Linked DNA regions of Azoarcus sp. KH32C. The protein of the gene in region 1 interacts with the protein of each later gene in a pairwise test. Links are inferred from orthologs where the notes say so. Each region holds a gene or a part of one and is shown on either strand. Other genes may lie near its edges.

Evidence for each region.
Region 2: the proteins of secB (region 1) and secA interact in binary tests that used the Escherichia coli proteins (3 or more experiments, as listed by UniProt). The link is inferred for Azoarcus sp. KH32C from one-to-one orthologs.

Annotation. Positions count from the first base shown.
Region 1 is NC_020516.1:1,090,539-1,104,755, forward strand. Bases 1-2,837 are described here. They hold secB (protein-export chaperone SecB), read right to left. Parts: upstream 1,736-2,837; coding sequence 1,265-1,735; downstream 1-1,264. Other genes in these bases: AZKH_RS04930 (NAD(P)H-dependent glycerol-3-phosphate dehydrogenase), read right to left, coding at 1-826; AZKH_RS04935 (SH3 domain-containing protein), read right to left, coding at 814-1,260; grxC (glutaredoxin 3), read right to left, coding at 1,786-2,049; AZKH_RS04950 (rhodanese-like domain-containing protein), read right to left, coding at 2,052-2,468; AZKH_RS04955 (helix-turn-helix transcriptional regulator), read right to left, coding at 2,507-2,836. In the rest of the region: AZKH_RS04960 (murein hydrolase activator EnvC), read left to right, coding at 3,109-4,611; AZKH_RS04965 (S41 family peptidase), read left to right, coding at 4,656-6,035; AZKH_RS04970 (hypothetical protein), read left to right, coding at 6,059-6,508; AZKH_RS04975 (molybdopterin-synthase adenylyltransferase MoeB), read left to right, coding at 6,522-7,277; bifunctional diaminohydroxyphosphoribosylaminopyrimidine deaminase/5-amino-6-(5-phosphoribosylamino)uracil reductase RibD, read right to left, coding at 7,305-8,399; transcriptional regulator NrdR, read right to left, coding at 8,380-8,889; glyA (serine hydroxymethyltransferase), read right to left, coding at 8,992-10,242; AZKH_RS04995 (histidine phosphatase family protein), read right to left, coding at 10,320-10,958; AZKH_RS05000 (TRAP transporter small permease subunit), read left to right, coding at 11,170-11,766; AZKH_RS05005 (TRAP transporter large permease subunit), read left to right, coding at 11,759-13,498; AZKH_RS05010 (TRAP transporter substrate-binding protein), read right to left, coding at 13,649-14,217. UniProt on the Escherichia coli protein: One of the proteins required for the normal export of some preproteins out of the cell cytoplasm. It is a molecular chaperone that binds to a subset of precursor proteins, maintaining them in a translocation-competent state.
Region 2 is NC_020516.1:4,114,577-4,129,263, reverse strand. What follows is about bases 241-3,547. They hold secA (preprotein translocase subunit SecA), read left to right. Parts: upstream 241-623; coding sequence 624-3,347; downstream 3,348-3,547. Other genes in these bases: AZKH_RS18415 (HDOD domain-containing protein), read left to right, coding at 3,435-3,547; AZKH_RS18425 (DUF721 domain-containing protein), read right to left, coding at 241-449. Also shown: AZKH_RS18430 (hypothetical protein), read left to right, coding at 1-9; more of AZKH_RS18425, read right to left, coding at 6-240; more of AZKH_RS18415, read left to right, coding at 3,548-4,979; bifunctional glutamate N-acetyltransferase/amino-acid acetyltransferase ArgJ, read left to right, coding at 5,079-6,317; AZKH_RS18405 (sensor domain-containing diguanylate cyclase), read right to left, coding at 6,363-7,859; AZKH_RS18400 (chemotaxis response regulator protein-glutamate methylesterase), read right to left, coding at 8,034-9,131; AZKH_RS18395 (protein-glutamate O-methyltransferase CheR), read right to left, coding at 9,142-9,948; AZKH_RS18390 (chemotaxis protein CheD), read right to left, coding at 9,958-10,521; AZKH_RS18385 (chemotaxis protein CheW), read right to left, coding at 10,565-11,131; AZKH_RS18380 (methyl-accepting chemotaxis protein), read right to left, coding at 11,144-12,766; AZKH_RS18375 (chemotaxis protein CheA), read right to left, coding at 12,817-14,687. UniProt on the Escherichia coli protein: Required for protein export, interacts with the SecYEG preprotein conducting channel.

The DNA.
Region 1 (14,217 bases):
CGAGGATCTCGTGCAGCCGCTTGCCGTGCGCCAGTGCGAGGCCGACGCGGCGGTTGCGCGACAGGTCGCCCGTGCACGTGAGGATCAGGTCGCCCATGCCCGCAAGCCCCATCAGGGTCTCGGCACGGCCCCCGAGTGCGGCCGCAAGGCGCGCGATTTCCGCGAGTCCTCGGGTGATGAGCGCCGCGCGGGCGTTGAGGCCGAAGCCCATGCCGTCGGATACGCCGGCAGCGATCGCGAGGACGTTCTTGATGGCGCCGCCGATTTCCGCCCCGACGACGTCGCCGTTGGCGTAGATGCGCAGACGCGGCTGATGCAGCGCCTGGACCCAGGCGGTGGCGAAGTCGAGCTCCCGCGCTGCCAGCGTGACAGCAGTCGGCATGCCGCGCGCGACTTCCGCGGCGAAGCTCGGTCCGGTCAGCACGCCACAACGGCTGTCGTCACCGAGTTCGTCGGCGACGATTTCGTGCGGTAGCATCCCCGTTCCGGCCTCAAGCCCCTTGCAGGCCCAGATCAAGGGAGTATCCGGCTGGACGCGGCGCAGCTCCGCGACCGTGCTCCGCAAGCCCGCCAGCGGCGTGACGACGAGGTGCAGGTCGGCGCCGCGCGCCGTCGCCTCAAAATCGCTGGTGACGGCCAGGGAATGCGGCAGCGGTACGTCGGGCAGGTAACGGTCGTTGCTGCGGCGCTCGGTCAGGCTGGTGATATGCCCGGCGTCGCGTCCCCATAGCGTGACCTGATGGCGCGGGCTGAAGGCGATGGCCAGCGCTGTCCCCCAGGCTCCGGCACCGAAGACCGCAATGCGCTTCGGGTTCAAAGCCCCCATACCTCGGTGATACGGATGAACCCGGCCGCCCCGTCCTTGTGACGAACCGGCAGCCAGCCATCGGCGGGATTGCCGGTCACGTCAAGCACGACGTCCTTCGCCGCCTCGAAGGCGACCGGCGCGTCGAGGGCGGCGCGCTGGCGCACCGTCCCCTTCTGGCTCGTGACCATGACGGTGCGCTTGTCGGACAGCGCGCGGCGTTCGATCCAGTTGATCGATCCGCCGGCGTCGCGCACCTTGACCCATTTGTCGAGGCTGACGATCACCTCGACCGGGGTGCCGGCCGCGATGATGAATAAACGCTTGCCCTTGTCCGACGGAGCATCGAACAGCACCGACGGTTCGGCAACCGAGCGGTAGTCGATGGCGAAAGCCGCGGTGGCGGGCACGAGGAGGACCGCCGCCGCGGCCAGGGCGCGAACGCTCTTCCGCATGATCTTATTGGATCGGCAGTTCGCCCGCTTCACGTGCCGGGGCTTGCTGCTGCGCCTGGTAGAGGGCCTCGAAGTTGACCGGAGCGAGCACCACGGGCTGGAAGCCGGCACGGGTGACGGCGTCCGAGATCGCTTCGCGGGCATAGGGGAACAGGATGTTCGGGCAACCGATCATCGTGACCGGTTCGAGGTCGCTTTCCGGGATGTTGCGGATCTGGAAGATGCCGGCCTGGGCCACTTCGACCAGGAACACGGTGCGGTCTTCGGCGAGCTTGGCCGAAACCGTGACCGTCAAGGTCACTTCGTAGACGCCGTCGTCGACGCCAGCGGCTTCGCTGCGCAACTGGACGTTGATCTGGGGATTCTCGCGTTCGAGGAAGATGCGCGGCGCATTGGGGACTTCCAGCGACAGATCCTTGACGTAGATCTTTTCGATCGAGAAGACGGGTTGTGCTGCCTGGGTGTTATCGGACATGTTGTGGCCTGGTGATGTGGTGAGGGTTCGAAGGTGGATCGGGGGGGGCGTCAGGACGATTGCAGCAATTCGTCGAGCCGGCCCTGGTGGTCGAGCTCGTAGAGATCGTCGCAGCCGCCGACGTGGGTCTCGCCGATGAAGATCTGCGGAACGGTGCGGCGACCGGTGATGCTCATCATTTCGTCACGACGTGCCGGATCCAGATCCACGCGGATCTTCTCGATCTCGGCGACGCCCTTGCGGCGCAGCAGCTGTTCGGCGCGCACGCAGTACGGGCAAACAGCGGTCGCGTACATGCGGACCTTGGCAGTCATGCTTATTTCCTCTTGCGGCTGACTGGCTGGCCGGCCTTTTCCCATTCCATCAGGCCGCCGCGCAGATTGAAGACCTTCTCGAAGCCGGCTTTGCGCAGCGTGCCTGCGGCTGCCGCCGAGCGCGTGCCGGTCGCGCAGCACAGGATGATGGGTTGATTCCTGAATTTTTCGAGTTCGCCGCTGCGGCGTTCGAACTCGCCAGCCGGAAGGTGGCGAGAATTGGCAATGTGACCCTTGGCATACTCCGCCTGTTCGCGCACATCAACCACGATCGCGTCTTCGCGGTTGATCAGCAGGGTGGCCTCGACCGGGGAAAGCTGTGACTTGTCGGCACTGTTGCGGGCGACGTCGAAGAGCAGCCAGCCGCCGCTAGCGACCGCGAGTGCAGCCCAATACCAGTTCTGCTGCAAAAATTCCAATTGAATGCTCCGTTGATGTTGCGGTGTTGAGTCCGGGTTCAGGTCTTGCTCGCCGGCACGCCGCAGAAGACCTCGCGCATCAGCACGATCAGCTGCAGCGTCCGCTGGTCGCAGACGCGGTAGAAAACCCGGTTTGCATCCTTGCGAGTTTGCAGTACGCCCTTGTCGCGAAGGATCGCCAGGTGTTGCGAGATGTTGCTCTGGGAGGTCCCGACGGCTTCGACGATATCCTGTACGCACACTTCGCTGTCGCCGAGAACGCACAGGATCTTCAGGCGCAAGGGGTGTGCGATGGCCTTCAATGCGCGTGCCGCGGTCTCGATGTGTTCGTGCTTGTCGATGAGATCGATGATGGCGTTGTTATCCACGGCGGGCGGGAAGTGCGGATCAAGTGAGTAGTATAAAATACCGCGGCGCGTTAAAGCGTGCCTTCGGCGCCTTTGTGCGTCGGGGCCGGGATGGTCTGCCCCCATCCCAATCCATGCTTCCTCCCTTGAGCACTCATGCACAGAATCGTTCTGCGTTGTTCCGGCGACTCCCCCTGGAGCCGGGAAAGACTGTTTTCCGGTCCGGCCGCTCTGGATCTCCATCAAATGGGGGGCGGGCGAGGGAAGATCAAGGCTCGAGTGCTGCCCAGGCGATGAAGATTCGTTTCCGCTTTTACAAGGGCTTGCACGCCCTCGCGGCTGCCGTCCTGTTGTCGGGTGCAGTCGCCCACGGTGCCGAAAGCGGCGACGTCGAGCAGAAGCGTTCCGACCTCGAGGAGGTTCGCCGCCGTATCCGTGATCTTCAAAAGGAAATCGCCGATACCGAGGAATCCCGCTCCAGTGCGGCCGGCGAGCTCGCGGAGGCGGAGCGCGCGGTGTCGCGCATGCAACGCGACCTGCAGCAGCTCGGCGACGAGCGGGCCGCGGCGGAAAAGGCGCTCGCGCAGCTCGAAGCCGACCGGTTGGTGGTCGAGCAGCGCGTCAACGGTCGGCAGAAGGAGCTCGCGGAGTGGCTGCGGCGCCACTATGTGCGCGGCGGAGCCGGGAGCGTGGCGCCTTTCCTGTCGACCGGCGATCCGAATCAGCTCGCCCGTGATGCCTACTATCTCGAACAGCTCGGCAAGGCACATCTCGAACTGATCGACACGCTGCGTGCCGATCTGCGTTCGAAGGCCCAGCTCGGGGAGACGATTGCCGCGCGTCGCGACCGCCTTGCGACGCTGGAGACGGAGCAGCGTGCCCGCCGCGACGAACTCGAGGCCGTCAAGGAGAAGCGGCGTCGCGCGGTCGCCGGGCTGGCAGACCAGTTGCGCAGCCAGCGTACCGAAGTGCAGGGATTGCGCCAGGATCAGGAGCGGCTTGGTCAGCTCGTCGCGGTGCTGGCGAAGCGTGCGGCGGAGCGCGAGGCCGCACGCGTGGCCGCTGCTGCTGCGGCGGCGAGGGCCGCGCGTGCCGAAGCGGCACGGCTGGAGGCGGCAAAGGCTGAGGCTGCTCGAGTCGAGGCGGCCAGGGCGGAAGCGGCGAGGCGTGCTGCGTTGCGGGCGAGCCGCACGGAAGTGGCGAAGGTCGAGCCTCCGAAAGCCGAGCCCGTCAGGTCCGAAGCCCCGAAGGTGGAGGCGGCGAAGCCCGAAACGGCGAAAGTCGAGTCCGCGCGGACCGATGCCGCATCCCGCCGCGAGGAGGTGCGTGCGACGGCGCCGCGTGAAGCGGTCGTCGGCGAGGTTCGGCAGGCCGCCGGTCCGACCCCTTCGGGCGTCAGTTTTGCCCAGTTGCGCGGGCGCATGAAGTTTCCTGCGCGTGGAGAACTCGTGGGGCGATTTGGTGCTCCAAGAGCGGAAGGAGGAACGGCGTGGCGCGGAGTGTTCATTCGCGCGGCGGCGGGCGCCGAGGTGCGCGCGGTTGCCTCGGGGGAAGTGGTCTTCTCCGATTGGCTGCGCGGTTATGGCAATCTCATCATTCTCGATCACGGCGGCGACTATCTGACGATCTACGGCAATAATGACGCCTTGTTGAAAGTGGTAGGCGACAACATTGCCGGGGGCGAGACGATCGCGCGCGTCGGCGCCAGCGGAAGCGACGGGCAATCGGGTTTATACTTTGAAGTCCGTTACCGGGGGCAGCCGCTCGATCCTCTGAAGTGGGTGCAGCTCAACTGAACTTTCCGGCGCGGGCCGGGCGAAATTTCCTCGATGGAGTGCTCATGCGCAACAAGCTTCAAAAGGTAGGGTTGATCATGACCGGCGTGTTCGCCGGTGTCCTGATCAGCCTCAATTTCTCCGCCAACGCGGACCGCGTGTCGCAGGCGCAGTTGCCGGTGGAGGAATTGCGCGCGTTCGCCGATGTCTTCAATGCGATCAAGCAGGGATATGTCGAGCCGGTCGAGGACAAGAGCCTGATCAACCATGCCATCAGCGGCATGCTGAGCGGCCTCGACCCGCATTCGGCTTATCTCGATGCCGAGGCCTACAAGGAATTGCAGGTCGGCACGCACGGCGAGTTCGGCGGGCTGGGCATCGAAGTCGGCATGGAAGACGGCTTCGTCAAGGTGATCTCGCCGATCGAGGACACCCCGGCCTTTCGCGCGGGCGTCAAGGCGGGCGACCTGATCGTCAAGCTCGACGAGACGCCGGTCAAGGGCATGAATCTCAATGACGCCGTCAAGCGCATGCGCGGCAAGCCCAAGACCGACATCACGCTGACGATCGCGCGCAAGGGCGAGCAGAAGCCGATCATCGTGAAGCTCACGCGCGAGGTGATCAAGGTCCAGAGCGTCAAGTCCAAGGTCATCGAGCCGGGCTATGGTTACCTCCGCGTGGCCCAGTTCCAGGAGAACACGGCGCAGGCGGTCGTCGAGCAGCTCGGCAAGCTGTCGAAGGGCGGTGACCTGAAGGCGTTGGTGCTGGATCTGCGCAATGACCCGGGCGGCCTGCTGCACGGTGCGGTGGGCGTCGCGGCGGCCTTCCTGCCTCCGAGCACCCTCGTCGTATCGACCGACGGGCGGACCGAGGATGCCAAGCGTGAATACCGCGCTTCGGCCGAAGACTACCTCCGCGGGACGCGTGAGGACTTCCTGAAGAACCTGCCGGCCGACGCACGCAAGGTGCCGATGGTGGTGCTGGTCAATGGCGGCAGCGCATCGGCATCGGAAATCGTCGCCGGCGCGCTCCAGGATCATCATCGTGCCGTCGTGATGGGTACGCAGACCTTCGGCAAGGGCTCGGTGCAGACGATCCTGCCGCTCAACAACAGCACGGCGATCAAGCTGACGACGGCGCGCTACTACACGCCGAGCGGCCGTTCGATCCAGGCCAAGGGCATCGAACCCGATATCGTCGTCGAAGAAACCGCCAACGGTTCCTCGCGTCGCTTGCGTGAAGCCGATCTCGACGGCCATCTGGGCAACGACAAGGATCCCGAAGCCGGCAAGGCGAAGGGCGGGGCGGATGCTTCCAAGCAGCAGCCGACCGATGACGAGGCCTCGTCGCCGCACCGGTTCGAATTTGCGGGCAAGGACGATTACCAACTCGGCCAGGCCCTCAACCTTCTCAAGGGACTGCAGATCGTCCAGAATAAAAAATAATGAGGTGACAAGGGGAGGTCGTGATGCGGCGCGAAACAGCATACAGGCTGGCCGGCAGACATCATGACCACCCCGTCGCCGCAGCCGGGTTGCGCAAGGAACGCGAGATTCGCTTCGCGCCCCGGCCGCCCGGGCAGCTCGAGCGGGCGATCGTGTCGCTCGGCATCCTGAGGGAGTTGCAGGTCGAGCGCACATCAAGGCCTCACGTCCTGCGCGTTTCATATTCCATACTCGACTATTCGCTCGAGACGCTGGAGAACGCGCTTTCCGACGCCGGCTTCCACCTCGAGAATACGCTGTACGCCAAGCTGGTGCGTGCAGTCGTGTACTTCTGCGAGGAAACGCAGCGCCATAATCTCGAATCGCCGGAGCGCCTGATCAAGAAGTCGAACGAGGTCTATATCCAGGCGTACGACCATCACCTGCACGGCGATCACGACGACACCCCACCCGAAATCCGCGATTACAAGTGAAGCCTATCCCCTGATGAATGACGATCAATTGCTGCGCTACAGCCGCCACATCCTCCTCCCGGAAATCGGCGTGGAGGGGCAGGAAGCCATTCTTGCGGGGCGGGTGCTGATCGTCGGAGCGGGCGGGTTAGGCTCTCCCGCGGCGATGTACTTGGCTGCGGCCGGTGTGGGCACACTCGTGCTGTGTGACGGCGATACGGTGGATCTGACGAACCTGCAGCGCCAGATCCTGCACAGCGCCGAAGGCGTCGGTCGGCCGAAGGTCGAGTCCGGGCGGGATACGCTGCTACGGCTCAATCCGCAGACGCGCGTGGAGACGCTCGCGCAGCGTCTCGAAGCCGAGGCGCTGGAGGCGCAAGTGGCCGCCGCCGACGTCGTGCTCGATTGCTCGGACAATTTCGCGACCCGCCATGCGATCAATCGCGCTTGCGTCCGCTTCCGCAAACCACTGGTTTCCGGTGCGGCGATCCGTTTCGACGGTCAGGTCTCGGTATTCGACCTGCGTCAGGCGGACAGTCCCTGTTATCACTGCCTGTTCCCCGAGGGGCTGGACGTCGAGGAGATCCGCTGCGCCGTCATGGGCGTCTTCGCGCCGCTGACCGGCATCATCGGCGCCACCCAGGCTGCCGAAGCGTTGAAGTTGCTGGTGGGATGCGGAACGACCCTGGATGGGCGTCTGTTGCTGCTCGACGGTCTGGCGATGGAATGGCGCAGTGTGACGCTCGGGCGCGATCCGGGCTGCGCCGTGTGCGGCACTCGCGACAACTGACAACTGAGCTGAACTGAGTCGGAATCGTCAGGTTCGGCGCGGGCGCGCGACGAGTCGCAGGTCTTCGCCGATGCGACGCAAGTCGCGGATGTCGAGCCGGACGGCCTGGTCGAGGCGGGTCAGTTCGGTGAGATTGAACAGGCCTTGTGCGGTATCGCCAACCAGCATCGGCGCGAGATAGAGCAGCAGTTCGTCGACGCAGCCTTCGCGCAGCAGCGAGCCATTGAGCCTGAAACCGGCCTCGGCGTGGACCTCGTTGAAGCCCCTGCGGCCAAGTTCCGACATCAGGGCCGGCAAATCGACCTTGCCCTGCGGGTTCGGCAGCATCACGACCTCGACGCCCCGCGCAGCCAGCTCGGCGATCTTCGCCTTGTCGCCGGTGGCGGCGGCGATCAGCGTCGTGCCGCCTTGCAGGATCTTTGCCGACAGCGGGACTTCGAGCCGCGCGTCGACGAGCACCCGCGCGGGCTGGCGCTCACAGGGGATCGCGCGGACCGTGAGTTGCGGATCGTCTTCGCGCACCGTGCCGATGCCCGTCAGGATCGCGCAGGCGCGTGCGCGCCAGCGATGGCCGTCGCGGCGGGCAGCCTCGCCGGTGATCCATTGGCTGACGCCATTGTTCAGCGCCGTCTTGCCGTCTAGCGTGCCGGCGGCCTTGAGCCGCAGCCACGGCCGACCGCGCGTCATGCGGGACACGAAGCCGATATTGAGCTCGCGGGCGTCGTCGGCCATCAGGCCCGCCGTCGCGGGAATGCCCGCCGCGCGCAGGCGCTCGAGGCCTCCACCGGCGACCAGTGGATTCGGGTCTTCCATCGCCGCCACGACCGAGGCGACGCCCGCGGCGATGAGGGCGTCCGCGCAGGGCGGCGTGCGGCCGTGATGGGCACAGGGTTCGAGCGTGACGTAGGCGGTCGCGCCGCGTGCGGCCTCGCCTGCCATGCGCAGGGCCTCGATCTCGGCGTGCGCTTCGCCGGCGCGCCGGTGCCAGCCTTCGCCGACGACTTGGCCGTCGCGCATCAATACGCAGCCGACACGTGGATTGGGGCTGGTGGTGTCGAGGCCGAGCGCTGCGAGTTCGAGGGCGCGCGCCATGGCGCGGTGATCAGTTGCCGAAAAGGTCATTCTCGGAATTCGGAGTGGAGTCGGTCCCGCGGCGCTTCGGCCGCGATTTCACTTCGCGGATGACTTCGGAGAATTCGTCGACATCGGCGAAGTTGCGATAGACCGACGCAAAGCGGATGTAGGCGACCTTGTCGAGCCGCTTGAGTTCGCGCATCACGAGTTCGCCGATTTTTTCGCTGGGCACTTCGGTCTCGCCCATCGACAGCAGCTTTGCCTCGATGCGGTCGATCGAGGCTTCGAGCGCGTCGAGCGACACGGGGCGCTTGCGCAGGGCGAGCTTCATGCTGCTCGAGAGCTTCGCATGATCGAATTCGGTGCGGATGCCGTTGCGCTTGATGATGTGCGGCATCTTCAGGTCGATGCGCTCGTAGGTCGTGAAGCGCTTGTCGCACTTCGCGCAGCGGCGGCGGCGGCGGACGACTTCGCCGTCCTCGTTCTCACGGGTGTCGGTGACCTGGGTGTTCGGGTCGCCGCAGAAGGGGCATTTCATGGTCGCGAGGCCCTGTCGAACTCACGCGGAAAGAAAGCGGGGCGTGCCGCTCTTGGTCGGCACGCCCCGGTCTTCAGCCATCGAAATGTGGCTGGCTGTCACTTACTTGCCGTAGACGGGGTGACGCGCGCACAGCTCGGCAACTTTGCCACGAACGCGTTCGAGAACCGCTGCGTCGTCAGGCGCGTCGAGCACGTCGGCGATCAGGTGTGCGATCTGCTCGGCTTCGATCTCGGTGAAGCCGCGGGTGGTCATCGCCGGCGAGCCGATGCGGATGCCGGAGGTGACGAAGGGCTTTTCCGGGTCCTTCGGGATCGAGTTCTTGTTGACGGTGATGTGGGCAGCGCCGAGCACGGCTTCAGCGGCCTTGCCGGTGATGTTCTTCGAACGCAGGTCGACAAGGAACACGTGGCTTTCGGTGCGGCCGGAGATGATGCGCAGGCCGCGCTCTTCGCCAAGCACGCGCGCCATGACGCGGGCGTTGGCGATGACCTGTTCCTGGTAGTTGCGGAACTGCGGCGTTGCGGCTTCCTTGAACGCCACGGCCTTGCCGGCGATGACGTGCATCAGCGGGCCGCCTTGCAGGCCCGGGAAGATCGCCGAGTTGATGGCCTTCTCGTGCTCGGCCTTCATCAGGATGATGCCGCCGCGGGGGCCGCGCAGCGTCTTGTGCGTGGTCGAGGTGACGACGTCGGCATGCGGCACGGGGTTCGGGTAGTAGCCCGCGGCGATCAGGCCGGCGTAGTGGGCCATGTCGACCCAGAAAATCGCGCCGATTTCCTTCGCGATCTTCGCGAAGCGTTCGAAGTCGATGCGCAGCGAGTAAGCGGAAGCGCCGGCGATGATGATGCGCGGCTTGTGCTCGCGCGCGAGGCGCTCCATCTGCTCGTAGTCGATCTCTTCCTTGTCGTTCAGGCCGTAGGCGACGACGTTGAACCACTTGCCGGACATGTTGAGCGGCATGCCGTGGGTCAGGTGACCGCCTTCGGCGAGGCTCATGCCCATGATCGTGTCGCCGGGCTTGGCGAAGGCCATCAGCACGGCCTGGTTGGCCTGCGAGCCGGAGTTCGGCTGCACATTCGCGGCGTCGGCACCGAAGAGTTTCTTCAGGCGGTCGATGGCGATCTGCTCGACGACGTCGACATGCTCGCAGCCGCCGTAGTAGCGCTTGCCGGGATAGCCTTCGGCGTACTTGTTGGTGAGCTGCGAACCCTGCGCTTCCATCACGGCGTGGGAAACGTAGTTTTCCGACGCGATCAGTTCGATGTGATCTTCCTGACGGCGATTTTCAGCTTGAATGGCGGCCGAAACTTCGGGATCGACCTTGGCGAGGGTGTCTTGCGCAGAGAACATGAAAACAGTCTCGATGGGGTGGGTTCAAAGGCGAATATTAACATGCACCGCCAGTCGGCATGCCAATCCGCCGTCGGTCAGGCGTTCGGAAGCTCGTCGCGGGTGGCTTCGAGGTGGCGTTGGTCGGCCCAGCTGATGAGCTGCCAGTGCGATCCGTCGTACTCGATCCAGTTGAGCGCGGCATTCGGGATCGTGAAGTCGCGCGGGGTGTCGAGCGGCTTGCCGGATGCCAGGCGGTGCACGATGTCGAGCACGCCGCCATGGGTGACGATCAGCGCCTGCTCGCCGCGATGCCTGGCGGCTACCTGGGCGAGGACGTCGGCGATGCGTTGTGCGAAGCCGGCGAGGCTTTCGCCGCCGCCGGGAAAGGTGAATTCCGGGTCACGCTGCTTGAAGCGGCGGTAGTCCTCGGGGAAACGGGCTTCGGCTTCGGCGTAAGTGAGCCCCTGGAAGTGGCCGTAATGACGTTCGCGCAGGTGGGGCTGGTATTCGATCCTGCTCTTGCGTTGACGGGCGATCGCCGCGGCGGTCTGCTTGGCGCGTTGCAGGTCGCTGCAATACACCGCCGCGAAGTGCTCCGTCGCGAGGCTGGCGGCGGTCGCAAGCGCCTGCGCTTCGCCGGTCGGGTTCAGGGGGATGTCGAGGTGGCCTTGCAGGCGTTGTTCGGTGTTCCAGGCGGTTTCCCCGTGTCGGACGAGGCAAAGGCGAGTCTTCATGACGTGCTGTTCCGGCAGAATGATCATGCGCTATTGTTGTGCGTGCATTGCGGCCGTAGAGGGCCGCTGGCAATGCTCCGGTGGAGGGGCTCTCCTAGCGTTTCCCCTGATTTACGCCGGCAGGGTGTCAGGGATAATTTCACGCTAAGAAAATGCGTCCTGAGCCAGCAGGGGCGCAGACATCAATTCTAGACTGCAAGGGAGGAGACGGGTGTCATCATTAATCAAGCTGTCGAATCTGATCGACGCGCTGAACGAGCGGATCGGCCGGAGCGCGATCTGGCTGGTTCTGATCGCGGTCCTGATCAGTGCCATCAATGCGGTCGTTCGCAAGGCGTTCAACGTCAGTTCGAACGCATTCCTTGAAATCCAGTGGTATCTGTTTTCCGGTGTTTTCCTGCTCGGCGCGGCTTACACCTTGCGACACAACGAGCACGTGCGCATCGACGTGCTCTCGGGGCGGTTTTCGAAGCGCACGCAGCACAAGATCGAGATTTTCGGCACGCTGTTCTTCCTGCTGCCGTTGTGCGGGATGATGGTCTGGCTGTCGGTGCCGTGGTTCATGCGTTCATTCGCCTCGGGCGAGGTGTCGGCCAACGCCGGTGGCCTGACCTTGTGGCCCGCCAAGCTGCTCGTGCCGGTCGGCTTTATCCTGCTGGGCCTGCAAGGGCTTTCCGAGTTGATCAAGCGCATCGCCGTCCTCCAGGGCCTGATCCCGGATCCGACCGAGCGGCATGACTTGCCGACTGCAGAGGAAAATCTGATCGAAGAGCTCCGCAAGGCGCAGGAGGCGAAGAATAATGCTTGAATTTTTCGCCCATAACATGGCGCCGATCATCTTCGGCGCCATGGTCATCTTCCTGTTGCTCGGCTATCCGGTGGCCTTTGCGCTGGCGGCCAACGGCATTGTCTTCGGTCTGGTCGGCATCGAACTGGGTTTGCTCCAGTCGGAATTGTTCCGTGCAATGCCGGAACGGATCTTCGGGGTGATGAGCAATGACACCTTGCTTGCGATCCCGTTCTTCACCTTCATGGGATTGATACTTGAGCGATCCGGTATGGCCGAGGATCTGCTCGAAACGATCGGACAGCTTTTCGGCCCGATTCGCGGTGGTCTCGCCTTCGCGGTGATCTTCGTCGGCGCACTGCTGGCGGCGACCACCGGCGTCGTTGCGGCGTCGGTGATCTCGATGGGCCTGATCTCGCTGCCCATCATGTTGCGCTACGGCTACGACCGGCGTCTGGCGTCGGGTGTGATCGCGGCTTCGGGGACGCTGGCGCAGATCATCCCGCCGTCGCTGGTGCTGATCATCATGGCCGACCAGCTTGGGCGCTCCGTCGGTGACATGTACAAGGGGGCGTTCATTCCGGGTTTCGTGTTGACCGGGCTGTATGTCGGCTTCGTGATCCTCGTCACCATCTTCCGCCCGACGCGGGCGCCAGCGCTGCCGCCTGAGGCACGTATCTTTCGCGAGCCGAATGGCAAGGGCGGTGGCGCGTCCTTGCTGGTGCTTACGATTCTGTCGGTGATTGCGGCAGTGGCGTTTGCTCGGACCCGTCCGGACGACACGCCGACCGACGAGTTGATCGTGGTGTGCATGCTGGTGGGCATTGGCGTGGCCTTCGTCGCCGCCGTGGCCAACAAGGTGCTCAAACTCGGCCTGCTGTCACGGCTTGCGGAGCGCGTCACGTTCGTGCTGATCCCGCCGCTCGCGTTGATCTTCCTGGTGTTGGGCACGATCTTCCTCGGCATCGCGACGCCGACCGAAGGCGGTGCGATGGGGGCGACCGGCGCGCTGATCATGGCGGTCTCGCGGGGCAAGTTGTCGCGGAATCTGATGGAACAGGCGATGAACTCGACGTTGAAGCTGACGTCCTTCGTCGTGTTCATCCTAGTCGGTGCACGGGTATTCAGCCTGACCTTCTATGGCGTCGATGGCCATCGCTGGGTCGAGGAGCTGTTGCTGAATCTGCCGGGTGGGCAGGTGGGTTTTCTGATCGTGGTGAACATCATGATCTTCTTCCTCGCCTTCTTCCTCGACTTCTTCGAGCTGTCCTTCATCGTCGTGCCGCTGCTCGGGCCGGTCGCGGAAAAGCTCGGGATCGATCTGATCTGGTTCGGCGTGCTGCTGGGCGTGAACATGCAGACGTCCTTCATGCACCCGCCGTTCGGCTTTGCGCTGTTCTACCTGCGCAGTGTTGCGCCGGCACGGGAGTTCCTGGACAAGGTCACGGGCAAACTGACGGCGCCGATCACGACGATGCAGATCTACTGGGGGGCCGTGCCTTTCGTGCTGATCCAGGTCATCATGGTGGCGCTGGTGATCCTGTTCCCGAAGCTGGTCACGATGGGCCTTGGCGAGGAGGTGAAGGTTAACGTCGAGGACATCCAGATCGAGGTGCCCGCGGATTCGTCCATGCCCGAGGAGCCGGTGATCATCGACGGCGGCGAAGGTGCGAAGGGAGGTGAGGCGCCGCCTGCTGGCGAGGATGACGCCACGAAGGCGCTCGAGAAGGCGTTAAAGGAGCAGCAGAAGTAGGCTGCATCTGGTTCGACGCGACAAGAAGCCCGCACTGGTCGCGGGCTTTTTTTCGGCTCCTGTCCCCCGGAAGCCTGGAAGGTTCTGAGCCATAAAAAAATCCCTGCGTGCCTTGTGGGCGACGCAGGGATTGTCAGGGGCCGCGAAGGCTTACTTCTTCGCCGTGGCGGCGCGTGCGGCCTGCATGAAGTTGTCGAAGCGGTTTTCGGCCACTGCGAACCACTGCAGCTGGTCGTCCCGGAATTTCTTGAACGCGTCGTAAATCTTCTTGAACTTCGGGTTCTTCGCCGCGGTTTCCTCGTAGAGTTCGTTGGCGGCCTTGTAGCAGGCGGCCATGACGTCGTTCGGGAAGGGGCGCAGCTGGGTGCCGGAGCCGACGAGTTGCTTCAGCGCGGTCGGGTTCTTCGCGTCGTAACGTGCCTGCATCTCGGTGTGGGCGAAGGCGCAGGCATCCTCGAGGATGGTCTGATATTCCTTCGGCAGGCTGGCCCACTGCTTGTCGTTCACATAGACGCTCAGTTGCGGACCGCCTTCCCACCAGCCCGGGTAGTAGTAGTACTTGGCGACCTTGTTGAAGCCGAGCTTCTGGTCGTCGTACGGGCCGACCCATTCGGCGGCGTCGATGGTGCCCTTTTCGAGCGCGGGGTAGATGTCGCCGCCGGGAATCTGCTGCGGCACGACGCCGACTTTGGCGAGCACCTGGCCGGCAAAGCCGCCGA
Region 2 (14,687 bases), 3.0 Mb from region 1 along the record:
TTCGTCTAGGCCTTTTCGTCGCGGCGGCTGCGTGACACGAGCCGTTCCAGCGCCTCGCGTAGCGGCGAATCGGCGGGCAAGGATGCCGAAAAATCCGTCAGGCTGCGCGCTCCGCTCTCCGACAAGCTGCGGGAGGTGACCCGCCGTGCGGGCTCGGGCGCCTCATTGACCTTCACTTTCACCTGGATGGCCGTTACGGGTACGCCGGTGGCGGCGAATTGCGCGGTCAGCGTCGGGGCCATCTGCTTGAGGCGGGCCGCCACGGCCCCTCCGTCGGCGAGCAGCACCAGCGTGCCACTCTTGAGGTTCGCGACCGAGCAAGCCGCCGCGAGCGCCGGCGGCAGGTGCTGTGCGAGCACGTTCTGAAGGCGCATCAGGCGTGCGGCGTGGTCCTGCAATCGCGCGAGTGAGTCGCCACTGCCGAGGTAGCGGTTGATGAGCTGGGTCATGGGGACAAATCGGGGGTCGGTAAGCGATGGTAGGGGGTGGCGGCAGGCAGAGCAAGCGCGCCATCTCCGCAGTTACGGTGAGCCTGCAATTCTCCCTTGCCTGCACGGCACTCAGGGGCTTGCCCTCGGCATGCTAAACTTCCCGCTTTGCCGAATCGAACCCAAAAATTTCTCATGATTTCCGGCCTGCTCAAGAAAATCTTCGGTAGTCGCAACGACCGCCTTGTCCGTCAGTATTCCCAGACCGTCCGGGCGATCAACGCGCTCGAGCCGGAAATTTCAGCCCTGTCGGACGAGGCCCTGCGGGGCAAGACCGCCGAGTTCAAGCAGCGCGTCGCGAACGGCGAGTCCCTCGACAGCCTTCTGCCGGAGGCCTTCGCGGTCGTGCGGGAGGCCGGAAAGCGCGTGCATGGCATGCGCCATTTCGACGTCCAGCTCATCGGCGGCATGGTCCTGCACAACGGCAAGATCGCGGAAATGCGGACCGGCGAGGGCAAGACCCTGGTCGCCACCCTGCCGGCCTACCTGAACGCGCTCGCCGGCAAGGGCGTCCACGTCGTGACGGTCAACGACTACCTGGCCAGCCGCGACGCGGAATGGATGGGGCGCATCTACGGCTTCCTGGGCCTGACCACCGGCTGCAACCTCTCGCGCATGCAGCATGACGAGAAGCAGGCTGCTTACGCTGCCGACATCACCTACGGTACGAACAACGAGTTCGGTTTCGACTACCTGCGCGACAACATGGTCTATTCGACCAGCGAACGGGTTCAGCGCGCGCTCAACTACGCCATCGTCGACGAAGTGGACTCGATCCTCATCGACGAGGCGCGTACCCCGCTGATCATCTCCGGCCAGGCTGAAGATCACACCGAGCTCTACCTGAAGCTGAACCAGGTTGCGCCGATGCTGACGCTGCAGGAAGGCGAGGGCGACAACGTCACCAAGCCCGGCGACTACACGGTCGATCTCAAGGCGCGTCAGGTGTTGCTGACCGAGCAGGGGCATGAGAACTCCGAGCAGATCCTGACCCGCATGGGCCTGCTCGCCGAAGGAACGAGCCTGTACGATCCGGGCAACATCCTGCTGGTCCATCACCTCTACGCGGCGCTGCGCGCGCATGCGCTGTTCTTCAAGGATCAGCACTACGTCGTGCAGGATAACGAAGTCGTCATCGTCGACGAATTCACCGGCCGTCTGATGGCCGGCCGCCGCTGGTCCGACGGTCTGCACCAGGCGGTCGAAGCGAAGGAAGGCGTGCGCATCCAGGCCGAGAACCAGACGCTCGCCTCGATCACCTTCCAGAATTACTTCCGCATGTACGGCAAGCTCTCCGGCATGACGGGTACCGCCGATACCGAAGCCTACGAGTTCCACCAGATCTACGGTCTGGAAACCGTCGTCATCCCGACCAACCGTCCGATGCAGCGCAGGGACGAGAACGACAAGGTCTATCGCACGGCGAAGGAAAAGTGGGATGCCGTGATCGCCGACATCCGCGCTTGCGTCGAGCGCGGCCAGCCGGTGCTGGTCGGCACCACCTCGATCGAGATCAACGAGTTCCTGTCGGCAATGCTTCAGCAGGCGAAGCTGCCGCACCAGCTGCTCAACGCCAAGCAGCACGATCGTGAAGCTGAAGTCGTCGCGCAGGCAGGACGCCCGGGCGTGATCACGATCGCGACCAACATGGCCGGTCGCGGTACCGACATCGTGCTCGGCGGCAGCATCGAGAAGCAGATCGCAGCGATCCGCGACAACGCCGAGCTCGACGGGGCGACGAAGGAGGCTCGCATCTCCGCGATGCGCACGGAATGGAAAGGGTTGCACGAGAAGGTGCTCGCGGCAGGCGGCCTGCATATCGTCGGCACCGAGCGCCACGAGTCGCGGCGTATCGACAACCAGCTGCGCGGCCGCGCCGGCCGCCAGGGCGACCCCGGGAGCTCGCGCTTCTACCTGTCGCTGGAAGATCCGCTCATGAAGATCTTCGCCGGCGAGCGCCTGAACGCCATCATGGTGCGGCTGAAGATGCCGGAAGGCGAGGCGATCGAGCACGGCATGGTCACGCGGTCGCTCGAGTCCGCGCAGCGCAAGGTCGAGCAGCGCAACTTCGACATCCGCAAGCAGCTGCTCGAATACGACGACGTCGCCAACGACCAGCGCAAGGTGATCTACCAGCAACGCAACGAGCTGCTGGAGAGCGAGGACATCTCCGAAACGATCCAGGCCATGCGCCACGGCGTGCTGCAGGACGCGTTCCGCATCTACGTGCCGGCCGACAGCGTCGAGGACCAGTGGGACATCCCGGGCCTGGAGCTCGCGCTGGCGTCGGAATACCAGCTGCGCGTGCCGGTCGGCGAGTGGCTGAAGGCCGAACCGAGTCTCGACGACGAAAGTATCCTGCAGCGCATCGTCGCGACCGCCGACGAGATGTACGCGGCGAAGGTGGCTCAGGTCGATCTGGATGCCTGGCACAAGTTCGAGCGCGACGTGATGCTGCAGAGCCTGGATACGCATTGGCGGGAGCATCTGGCTGCGCTCGACCACCTGCGCCAGGGCATTCACCTGCGCGGTTATGCGCAGAAAAACCCCAAGCAGGAATACAAGCGCGAATCGTTCGAACTGTTCGAGGGCCTGCTCGATACCGTGAGGGGCGACGTTTCCAAGCTCCTGATGACGGTCCAGGTGCGCGCCGAGTCCCAGCTCGATACGATGGAAGAGCCGGCGCTGGACAACGTGCAGTACCACCACGCTGACTACGACGAAGCGCTGGGAGCTGCCGCGGCGGTGGCTGCCGATGTCGGCGTGAGCGTACAGGCCGGGCCGAAGGTGGGCCGCAACGATCCCTGCCCCTGCGGGTCGGGGAAGAAGTACAAGCATTGCCACGGTAAACTGAATTGATGGGGATGGGACGGGCAGGTATCGGCAATGAATGGGTGAGCCTGCGGCAGCCAGTCGCGGGCGAGCCGGGACGGGTACGTCCGCATCATGGCTGGTCCGTCTGAGCCGCAGGGGCGTCGCCCGGCGTCGCCCGCCCTCTTTCCCGAACTCGAGCTCGGGGTCCCGGAGACCCCGGGCCCGGCACGCGAGCCGCGCGCGCTGGGCGAGTGGGTGGCTCATATCCGGGACCAGGAGATGCCTGCTCTCGGGGTGACCATCGAACTCATCCATTCGGTCACTGACGACGAAAAATCGACCACCGGCCGCCTCGCACAGGCGATCCTGCAGGACGTCGCAATGACCGCGCGCGTCCTGAAGCTTGCGAACAGCCCGCTGTACAACCCGACCCACCAACCGGTCAGCACGATCAGCCGCGCAATCGTAGTGCTCGGGTTCAACGCCGTAGCCGAGATCGCGGTTGCGATCCGGGTCATCGACGCGCTGCTCGCCGGCGGCATGCGCGATCGGCTGCTGAACGAGATGGCGCGCGGCTTTCACTCGGCAGTTCAGGCGCGCTCGCTGGCTGCGATGCGGCGCGACCCACGCAGCGAGGAAGTGTTCATTGCGGCGCTGTTGTCGCGTGTCGGCGAGATGGCCTTCTGGTGCTTCGGCGGCAAGGCGGCGCAGCGTCTCGATGCGGCGATGCGGGCAGGCGCCCATACGGCGGAAGAGGCGCAGCTGAATGTGCTGGGCTTTCGTTTGCGCCAGTTGTCGCAAAGCCTCGTGAAGGAGTGGAAGCTCGGGCCTTTGCTCCAGTCGGTCCTCGAAGGGAAGAGTCGGATCGGGCCGACAGAGCAGGCCATCTTGTATGGCGAGCGCCTGGCGACCGAGGCGGAAGGCGGCTGGGATTCGCCCGGCACGCGGCGCCTGATCGGCGAGCTCGCAACCTTCGTCGGGACCACGCCGGAAACGATGCGCGAGGAACTCGCAGCCAACAGCGCCGAGGCCAAGCGCATTGCCGCTTATTTCGGCGCTCCTGAGGCTGGCCGACAGATTCCGCAGGCATCCCCCGAAGGCATTCCGCTCGAGGAGGAGGAAGCGGAAGACCCGGCGCAGAGCCTGCTTGAACCCGACCCGCAGCTCCAGCTCAAGATTCTGCGCGAAATTTCCGGGCGTATCGCGGCGCGGGCTGGCCTCAACGAAATCCTGCAACTCGTCCTCGAAGGGATCTACCGCGGCGTCGGCTTCGACCGGGTCCTGTTCGCGCTGCTGTCGCAGAATCGCCAGCAGCTGATCGGGAAGGTGGCATTGGGCAAGGGGGCGGAGGGCCTGAAGCAGCGTTTCATCTTTTCCCTCGACGCAACTCCGGGCGACCTGGTGAACGAGTTCTTTCGCAGTCCGCGCCCGATGCGCTTCGCTCCCGGCAATAATCCGCCCGGGATGAAACTGGATCGGTTGCAGCTCGTCACGAACACCACGCTCGCGTGCGTTGCTCCGATCGTGGTGCAGGGGCGCGCGATCGGCCTGTTCTACGCCGATCGGCTGAATCCCGCGTCTGCGATCGACGACGAAGCCTTCGAGGCGATGCAGCTCTTCGTCCAGCAGGTGTCGCTGGCGGTCGCCGCAGTCGCCACGAAGCGTCCGGGGCAGTAGGCGCGCGCTTCGGACCACCCAGCCCCGATTTGCGTTCTGGAACAATCACCTCACACTGAGCGGCGAATGTCGCCCTTTAACCCCTGATGGAGAAATGCCATGCCCGTTAACCTCTCCACGCCGCAGCCCTCCGAGCTCAAGGCCGTTCCCGGCGTGCGTCTCGGTGTCACCGAAGCGGCTATCCGAAAACTCAATCGGCGCGACCTGACGCTGATCGAAGTGGCGGAGGGGAGCCGCGTGTCGGGCGTGTTCACTCAGAACCGTTTTTGCGCCGCGCCGGTGCAGGTGTGCAAGAAGCATCTGCCGGCCGGCGACATCCGCGCGCTGGTGATCAACACCGGCGTCGCGAATGCCGGCACCGGGGAAGAGGGGCTCGCGAAAGCCAATGCGACCTGCGAAGCGGTTGCCGGCGCGATGGGCATTCGCTCGAACCAGGTCCTGCCATTCTCGACCGGGGTCATTCTCGAGCCGCTGCCTGTGGAACGCATCATTGCGGGTCTGCCCGGTGCGAAGGCGAATCTCCGCGAGGACGGTTGGTTCGAGGCGGCGCACGGCATCATGACGACCGATACGGTTGCGAAGGCCGTGTCGCGCACCGTCGAGATCGGCGGCAAGACCGTCACGCTGACCGGAATCAGCAAGGGCGCGGGCATGATCAAGCCGAACATGGCGACGATGCTCGGCTTCGTGGCCTGCGACGCCGCGGTCTCGCAAGTCCTGCTGGATGCCGTGACACGCGAAGCGGCCGATCTTTCGTTCAACAGCATCACCGTGGACGGCGACACGTCGACCAACGATTCTTTCATCGTGATCGCCACGGGCCGGGCCGGCAATGCCGAGATCGTGGATCCGATCAGTGCCGAGTATCGCGCCTTGCGCGAGGCCGTCGTCGACGTGTCGATCCGGCTTGCGCAGGCGATCGTGCGGGATGGCGAAGGCGCGACCAAATTCATGACCATCGCGATCGAAGGGGGCGCGTCGCGGGAGGAGTGCCGCAAGGTCGGGTACGCGATTGGGCATTCGCCGCTGGTCAAGACCGCCTTCTTCGCGTCGGATCCGAACCTCGGACGCATCCTGGCCGCGATCGGCTATGCAGGCATCGACGACCTCGACGTGGGCCGCTTGCGTGTGTGGCTGGGAACTGCCGACGAGGAGGTGCTCGTGGCCGAAAACGGCGGGCGCGCCGCGAGTTATCGCGAGGAAGCCGGCGCGCGGGTCATGAAGGCCGCAGAAATCACCGTTCGCGTCGATCTGGGCCGCGGGCAGGAGCGCGCGACGATCTGGACCTGCGATTTCTCGTACGACTACGTGAAGATCAACGCCGACTACCGGAGTTGATGCTTCACTGGCAGCGCCGGGCAAGCTCGCCTTTGCTTGGCGCGGTCAGCCGCAGACGCGGTTGCGGCCAGCGTTCTTGGCTTCCCGCAATGCTGTGTCGGCGCGCGCGATGATCGTCTCGAAGGCCTCGTCGGGGGCTGCGAGGGTCGCGATCCCGATCGAGACGGTCAGCTTCAGCGGTGGCGTGCCATCGAGTGCGAGTTCGGTGGCGGCCACCGTGTGCCGGACACGTTCGGCCACCTCGCGAGCGTGGGTCACGTCGGTTTCAGGCAGTACAGCGACGAATTCGCCCCCGCTCCAGCGGCCGAGCAGGTCGACTTCCCGCAGGGCGTGGCGGACCCGGGCGGCGAACTGGTGCAGCGCCTTGTCCCCTGCATAGTGCCCAAGCGTGTCGTTGATGGACTTGAAGTGGTCGATGTCCAAGACGAGCAGCGACAGTGGCTTTCCGTATCGCCGCGCGCGCGCCAGTTCGAGTTCGGCGGTTTCCAGGAGCGCACGCCGGTTCATCAATTCGCTGACGAAATCGGTGTGGGCCAGGCGCCGGATTTCTTGACTGGCGTGCGCGAGGCGTCGGCGGGTGCGATGTGCGACGAGGGCAAGACCCGTCGTCATCGCGGCGAACAGCGCAATCGCCCCCGCGGTGACGGTGGCCCACGTCCTCCAACTCCGCAGATACTCCTCTTCCGCCCGGCCGACCGTCAGGTAGAGGGGATAGCCGGCGACTTTCCTGAACGAGGTCAGCCTTTCGATACGATCGAGCGGTGTGGACGCGCGGAAGGTTCCGGCATCGGCGCCGGTCTTGAGCAGGTTGGTGAAGGGTTTCGCCACCATCGATTGGCCAACGACGTCGTCTCCGTTGTCCGGATCGGGGTAGCGGGCGATGATGCCGAGGTCCGCGCCGCGCAATGTGATAGCTCCGCCCTCCGGGACGGCGATCTGCGCGAGGGTCTGGGTCAGATTCTCGACGGGGACCGAAACGAAGGCCATGCCGGCGAAGCTTCCATCGGGATTCTTCGCCCCGCGCGCCAGCATCACCTGCCATCGCTGGTCGATGCGCGTACGCTGGGGACGCGAAATGACGAGGCCGTCCTGCTCCTGCGCCGCCAGGCTGCGGAACTGCGTACGGTCCGAGAGATTGATGCGTGCGCCAGCCGGAACGTCGCTGCCGTATCGGATCGTACCCGCAGAGTCGGTCACTCTCACGCCTTCGGCTTCGGGAAGACGGGCCGCCTGTACGGCGATGAACTGGTTGAGGCGCACCGCGTCGACCCCGCCGCTCGCGAGTTGGCGGTGATATTCGTCGATCACGGTGCCCAGCATAATGTCGCAGGAGCGAACGATCGCAGCAAGCTCTCTTTCGAGAGCCAGGGCATCGTTACGGGTCGCCTGCACCGCGCGCTCTTCGACCTGGGCGCATTCGTCGATCAGTATCCCTCCGACGACGATGGCGATGATCAGCTCGATGAGGATGATGCCGGTAAGCAGCCATGATGAGCGTGCGGATTGCCTGGCTTGACGAAAGCTTCGGATGCGTGTCGGCATTCTCCTCATCCGGCTTACCAGAAAATTCGCTTGCCCGGCCTCGTATGCCTCGTTCGTGCCTGTCGGGGGCATTGCGTCCGATGGGCACAATGCGGAGCGGTCATCGCCATCCGCCCTGGACTGTTGCCCGGCGGTGAGCGGAAGGTGGTCGTCGTTGATATCCATGTTGCGTCTTCAGTGCGTGCCGTCGCTACTGAAACCGACCAAGGCGGAGGGAATGCAGTCAAGGGGCAGCACGGATTCGGCGGCCCCGAGACGAATCGCCTCCTTCGGCATGCCGAATACCACCGACGAGGCTTCGTCCTGCGCGATGGTTGCAGCGCCGGCGCGTCGCATCTCCGACAGACCCCGGGCGCCGTCGTCGCCCATGCCCGTCATGATGACTCCGAGCGCATTGGGGCCGGCAGACTGGGCGACCGACCGGAACAACACATCGACCGACGGTTTGTGGCGATTCACGGGCGGGCCGTCGAGGATGTCCACATGGTATTGGGTTCCGCAGCGCTTGAGCATCATGTGACGCCCGCCGGGTGCGATCAGGGCCTGTCCAGGCACGACGCGGTCGTTGTGGCGCGCTTCACGGACGCTGACCATGCAAAGCTCGTCCAGGCGTTCAGCAAACATCGCGGTGAATCGCTCCGGCATGTGTTGGACGATGACGATGCCGGCGATGTTGGCAGGTAAGCGTGTCAGCACCGCTTCCAGTGCTTGCGTGCCGCCGGTCGAAGTGCCGAGCGCAATGATCTTGTCGGTGGTTCGTGATGGCACGGCAGCCGTCTGCGCGGGGATGACGGCGTCAGCGCTGAACTTCGGCTCGAGGGATGCAAGGGCGGGCTTCAACAGGCGCGGATTGGCGCGGGCAGCAGCACGAATTTCGGCAATGATGTCATCGGCCGCCTTGATGATGAAATCCTTCAGACCGGATCGCGGTTTGGCCATGATGGAAAGCGCGCCTGCGTCCAGCGCTTGCATGGCGGCCGGATGGTCATGTTCGACCAGGGACGAATAAACGATGATTGGCGTTGGACGCTCCGACATGAGCCTGCGCAGGAAACCCAGGCCGTCGGCGCGTGGCGTATCGATGTCGAGGATGATGACGTCGGGCCAGCGCCGTCGTAGTTTGTCCATCGCGAACTGGGGCGACGATGCGGTGGCGATCAACTCCACATCGCCCGCGCGCGCGATCATTTCGGCAAGTCCCTGACGCACGACGGCGGACTGGTCAATGACCATGACCTGAATCGCAGCAGGCGGGCGGGCGGACGGGCTCATGTTGCGTGAATCAGACGGGATTCTGATAGACCGTCGGGCGGACGGCCCTGAGCCGGTCGGTCACGCCATTGAGCGATTCCGAATGCCCGACGATGAAATAGCCTCCGTTCTTCAGGTTCGGAATCATGTTGTTGACGACCTTGCGCTTGGTTTCGGTGTCGAAATAGATCATTACGTTGCGCAGGAAGATGACATCGAAGTCGCCAATCCCCTCGATTGGCATTGTCAGATTCACCTGCGCAAAGCGTACGCGTTTTCTCAGGTCGGGGGCAACGAGCAGCTTCCCGTTCTGGGATCGTACACCCTTGAGACAATACTTCTGCAAGAATTCCTTGGGAATACCGTTGGTACGTTCCAGCGGGTAGAGCCCCGCCTGCGCGCGGGCAAGGACGGTCTGGGAGATGTCGGACGCAAAGACTTCCCAATTGCCGTCCGGCATGGCATCTGCAAGCACCATCGCCATCGAGTAGGGTTCTTCGCCGCTCGAGCAGGCACCACTCCAGATGCGGAATGTATTCGCGGTGCGCCGCGCCGGGATGATCTGGCTGCGCAGGTAGTCGAAATGCTGCGGTTCGCGGAAGAAGTAGGTTTCGTTCGTCGTCAGCAGGTCGACAAAGGTCTGGACCTCCTCGGGGGGCTGCCGCGACGACAGCAGGCGGTAGTACTCGGAGAAGGTGGAGAATCCGTAATGGTTGAGGCGTTTGCTCAGGCGGCCGACGAGGAGCACCTTCTTCGCGTCCGTGAGATTGATGCCGGCGAGCCTGTAGATGAGTCGCTGGAAGAGTGCAAACTCCTGGTCTGTGATCTTGGCGTCCATTGGGGCCGTTCAGAAAAGTTCGATGTCGGTCTTGCGCGGCTTTGCCAGTGCCTTTTCGTAGCGTTCTTCGGCGCTGATCAGTCTGCTTGAGATTTCCTCACCGCGCTTGCAGTAGGCATCGCCGGTGCTGGGATCAAGAATAACTTTGCGGGACCAGTGTCCAAGAAAATCTGATGCCACAAGCGGAATATGTTCACGTCCCAGCCACTGGCACGCGAATTCGACGTTTTGCTGGCCGATACGTGAATGTGTTAGGCCGGGAACGACGGCGCCGCCGCCGAAGGCCTTGGCCTGCAGGCGGGTGCGCCGTGCTCCACATGCGATCATGCCATTGAGGAGTGCCTCCATTGCGAAGTCGCCGCAAAGCAGGGTGTCGATGTCTGGCCGGGTATGCTGTCGTCCACGATATGGCAGCATGAAATGATTCATGCCGCCGAGGTGAAGCGCTGGGTCCCAAAGGCATACGGCTACGCAAGAGCCCAGCAGCGTTGCAATCGGGCAGCCCGACTCGACAGCCCAGGCGCCAGGACCGATCGTGTGCGCAATGCGCTCGAGTTCGCGTGGATCATGCATGATCATGCTCCGTGGCGAACGAGTGCATATAGGAGCCGAAATCTCAACTTCCCGGGCGGTGCGCGAGTCCGTCGCCGGTACTCGCAACAGTTGCCAGCGTGGCAATTTCATCGACCGACAGCACCCGGTCGATGTTGAGCAGGATGACGAACCGGCCGGCAACCTTGCCCATGCCCTGAATGAAATCGGCCCGGATCCGCGCGCCGAAGGATGGGGGCGGTTCGATCTCGTCGGCCGGGATTTCCAGGACCTCCGACACGGCGTCGACCATGATGCCGACGTCGTGGCTCAGGTCGCCGTCCTGCACCTCGACAATGACGATGCAGGTGCGTTTGCCCGGCTGGCTGGGCTGGCCCGCAAAGCGTGCCGTAAGGTCGATGACCGGTACCACCGCCCCGCGCAGATTGATCACGCCTCGGATGAAGGTCGGCATCATCGGGATTTCGGTGAGGTTCCCGAACTCGATGATCTCCTTCACGTGCAGGATGCCGACCGCGAACATCTCGCCGCCAAGCAGGAAGGTCAGGTATTGCGCGTTCTCCGGTGTCGCGGCGGTGACGAGCTGGCGCGACTTGTCGGTGACGGTACTCGCTTGAACGATCGTGTTCACCGTCCGTCTCCCTTAGAAACGTTCGAAATCGCTGTCGGCCGCGGCGGCGGCGAACGCGGGCCGCACGGGCGCCACTCCGGCCGGACGGCGAACCGGCACACTGACCACCGGCCGTTGGGTGCCAGGTTGTGCCGGTCCCTCGAGATGGAAGAAGCGCATCAGCTGCTGCAACTGCTCGGCCTGACCGCCCATTTCCTCGGCGGTCGCGGCAAGTTCTTCGGACGCGGAGGCATTTTGCTGCGTGGTCTGGTTCAGTTGTCCCATCGCCCCGTTGATCTGGCTGACGCCGGACGATTGTTCGCGGCTTGCGGCAGCGATTTCTTGCACGAGGTCGGAAGTCTTCTGGATCGACGGCACCATTTCGGTGAGCAGGGACCCGGCGCGTTCCGCGAGTTTGACGGAGTTCTTCGCCACGTCGCCGATTTCCTGTGCGGCAACCTGACTGCGTTCGGCAAGCTTGCGCACTTCGGCGGCGACGACGGCAAAGCCCTTGCCGTGCTCGCCCGCGCGGGCTGCTTCGATGGCGGCATTGAGCGCGAGCAGATTGGTCTGATAGGCGATGTCGTCGATGATGCCGATCTTTTCCGCGATGGACTTCATCGCCTCGACCGTCTGGCCTACTGCCTGGCCACCCTCGTCGGCTTCCGTGGACGCCTTCGACGCGATTCCGTCGGTGACCTTGGCGTTCTCGGTGTTCTGTGCGATCGAGGCCGTCATCTGCTCCATGCTTGACGTGGTTTCCTCGACCGAGGCGGCCTGCTCGGACGAGGATTGCGACAGCGATTGTGCGGTCGCCGAAACCTGAGCCGACGCGTTCGACAGGTTGTCGGCTGCGTTGCGCACTTCGCCGATGATCTGCGCGAGCTTCGTCACCATCGCCCGCATCGCGCCCATCAGCTTGCCGACTTCGTCGGACGACTGGACGTCGATCTTCACCGTCAGGTCGCCGTTGGCCAGTGCATTGGCGGCGGCCACGGCTTGGTTGACCGGGGCCGTGATGCTTACTGTGACCCACCAGGCGAAACCGGCGGCGAGCACGATGGCGGCCAGCGCCAGTATCAGCACCAGCGTCTGCGTCTGGTTGGCAACGTGGTCGGCGTCCTTGCCGGCTTCGGTCATCAGATCTTCCTGGAAGTCGGTCAGCTTGGAGATCGAGGCAAGGTACTCGAGTTGGTTCTTGCGCATGCTGCCCATCAGCAGGTCGATTGCGTCCTGGCGCTTGCCGCCGGCGATCAGTTCCTGCAGCTTCGCGAGATCTGCACGATACGGTTTGCGGGCTTCGGTCATCGCCGCCAGCAGCTTCTTGCCGGCCTCGGACGTGATCTTCTTTTCGAGTTTGTCGATGTTCTCGCTGATAACTTTGCTGGCTTCGGCGAGGCGCTCCTGCTCCTTCTGGATCTCTTCGGCCTTGTTAAGCAGCAACATGTTTCGCGTGCTGCGGGCGGTAAGGTTTACTTGCTCGACGATGTTGTTGGCCCAGACGGTTTTCGGAAACTTGTCGTTGACCATGTTTTCGATTTCGCTGTTGATCTGGCCGACCCGTAGGTAGGCGAGCGCCGAAATGATCACCAGCAAGGTGATGACGAAGCCGAAGCCGATGCCGAGGCGTGCGCCGATACGCAGGTTCTTGAACATTTTGGGTGACTCCTGATGACTGAGCGAAAGTTGTCTTTGTGTTATTCGAATTAGTGAGCGGTTGCGAGCTCGCGACGTTGTGAGCTTGCAAGGAGTCTTTCTTCCTGACCGGTAACGAGGCCGACCAGTGCGGGCACATCGAGGATCAGCGCGACATCGCCCGAGCCCAGGATCGTCGTGCCGCCGATGCCGCGCAGATGCTGGAACAACACCCCCAGCGGCTTGATCACGGTCTGGAACTCGCCGAGCAGCATGTCGACGACGAGCCCTGCCTTGTGGCCGGCGTACTGGACGATGACGACGTTCTGTCGGAGCGGCGGTGGTCCGGGGACGTCGAACATTTCGCGCAGGCGTACGAAGGGCAGGACCTCGCCACGCAAATACAGGTAATCGCGCTGCGGCGGCGGATCGGTGAGCTCGATGCATTCGACGACGGAGTCGAGCGGCACGACGTACGCGGCCTTGCCGACGGCGGTGAGGAAGCCGTCGATGATGGCCAGCGTCAGCGGCAGGCGGATGACGAAGGTCGAGCCCTGGCCTTCGACGGTGTGTACCTCGACCGTTCCGCGCAGGGCCTGGATGTTGCGGCGTACGACGTCCATGCCAACTCCGCGGCCGGAAATATTGGTGATCTTGTCGGCGGTCGAGAAGCCGGCCTCGAAGATCAGGTTCATGATCTCGTCGTCGCTCAGGGCCGCGGCCTCGTCGATCAACCCTTTCTCGATTGCCTTGCACCGGATCTTCTCGCGCGGCAGTCCGCCGCCGTCATCCGTGACTTCGATGACGACTGAGCCGGAGTCGTGATATGCGTTGAGGCCGACGCGGCCCTTCTCCGGCTTTCCTTGCGCGCGACGAACCGCAGCCGGTTCGATGCCGTGGTCGAGCGCATTGCGGACGAGATGCATCAGCGGATCGCCGAGCTTCTCGACCACGGACTTGTCGAGCTCGGTTTCGGCGCCGGTGATGACGAGCTCGATGTCCTTGTCCATCTCGCGCGATGCGTCGCGCACCACACGGTTGAAACGGTTGAAGGTCTCCCCGATCTGCACCATGCGCAGCTGCAATGCCGCGTCGCGAATGTTCTCGACGAGTCGGGACAGCACCGATGTGCTTTCCATCAGGTCGGCCCTTGCGCTCTTCTGGGCGAGCAGGTTGGCGCTGGCCCCGGCGATCACCAGTTCGCCGACGAGGTCGATCAACTGGTCGAGCTTGTCGGCCTGGACGCGCACCATGCGCGCCTCCATCGCCTTCTTTTCGCTGACGGTTGCCTGTTTCGAGGCAGCAGCTTCGACAACCTCGCGGTGCACAACGTGCTGTTCCACGAGAACTTCACCGATCGGTAGTAGCTGGTGGGCCTCGGGCTCGTCGGCCTCGACGCCCTCGGGTTGCGTCTTCTGGAGATCCAGGCCCGCGTCAAGTTCGGCCTGGGTCAGTGCCCCGCAGCGCACCAGCATTTCGCCGAGGCGCATCGAGTCCTCGGGCAGCTCGTTGATGAGGGCGATGTAGTCCTGAATCTTGGACTGCGGCGGCAGGATGCGCAGTTGGCAATCGTCGCGGACGAATTCGAAGACGCGCTCGATCTCTGCCTTCGAAGCGCGTGTCTGCAGGCGGATTTCGAAGCCCAGGTAGCAGCTTTCTGGATCCATCGCCGCCGCGGCCGGTATCGCGTCGCTGATCGTCTCGATCGACAGGATCTCGCCGAGTGTCGCCAGGTAACGCAGATATGACAGCGGATCCATGCCGTTCTTCAGCACGTACGGGGCGAATCGTACCGAGAGGTGCCAACCGTCGGTGGTGACCACGCCGCCGCCGCTCGTCAGCACTTCCGGTTGTTGTTCCACCGGGACACCGCCTCCGGACGACGCGGTATCCGGGGCGAGGTGGGCAGTCAGCGCATGGGTCAGCGCCGCTCCGCGGGCGC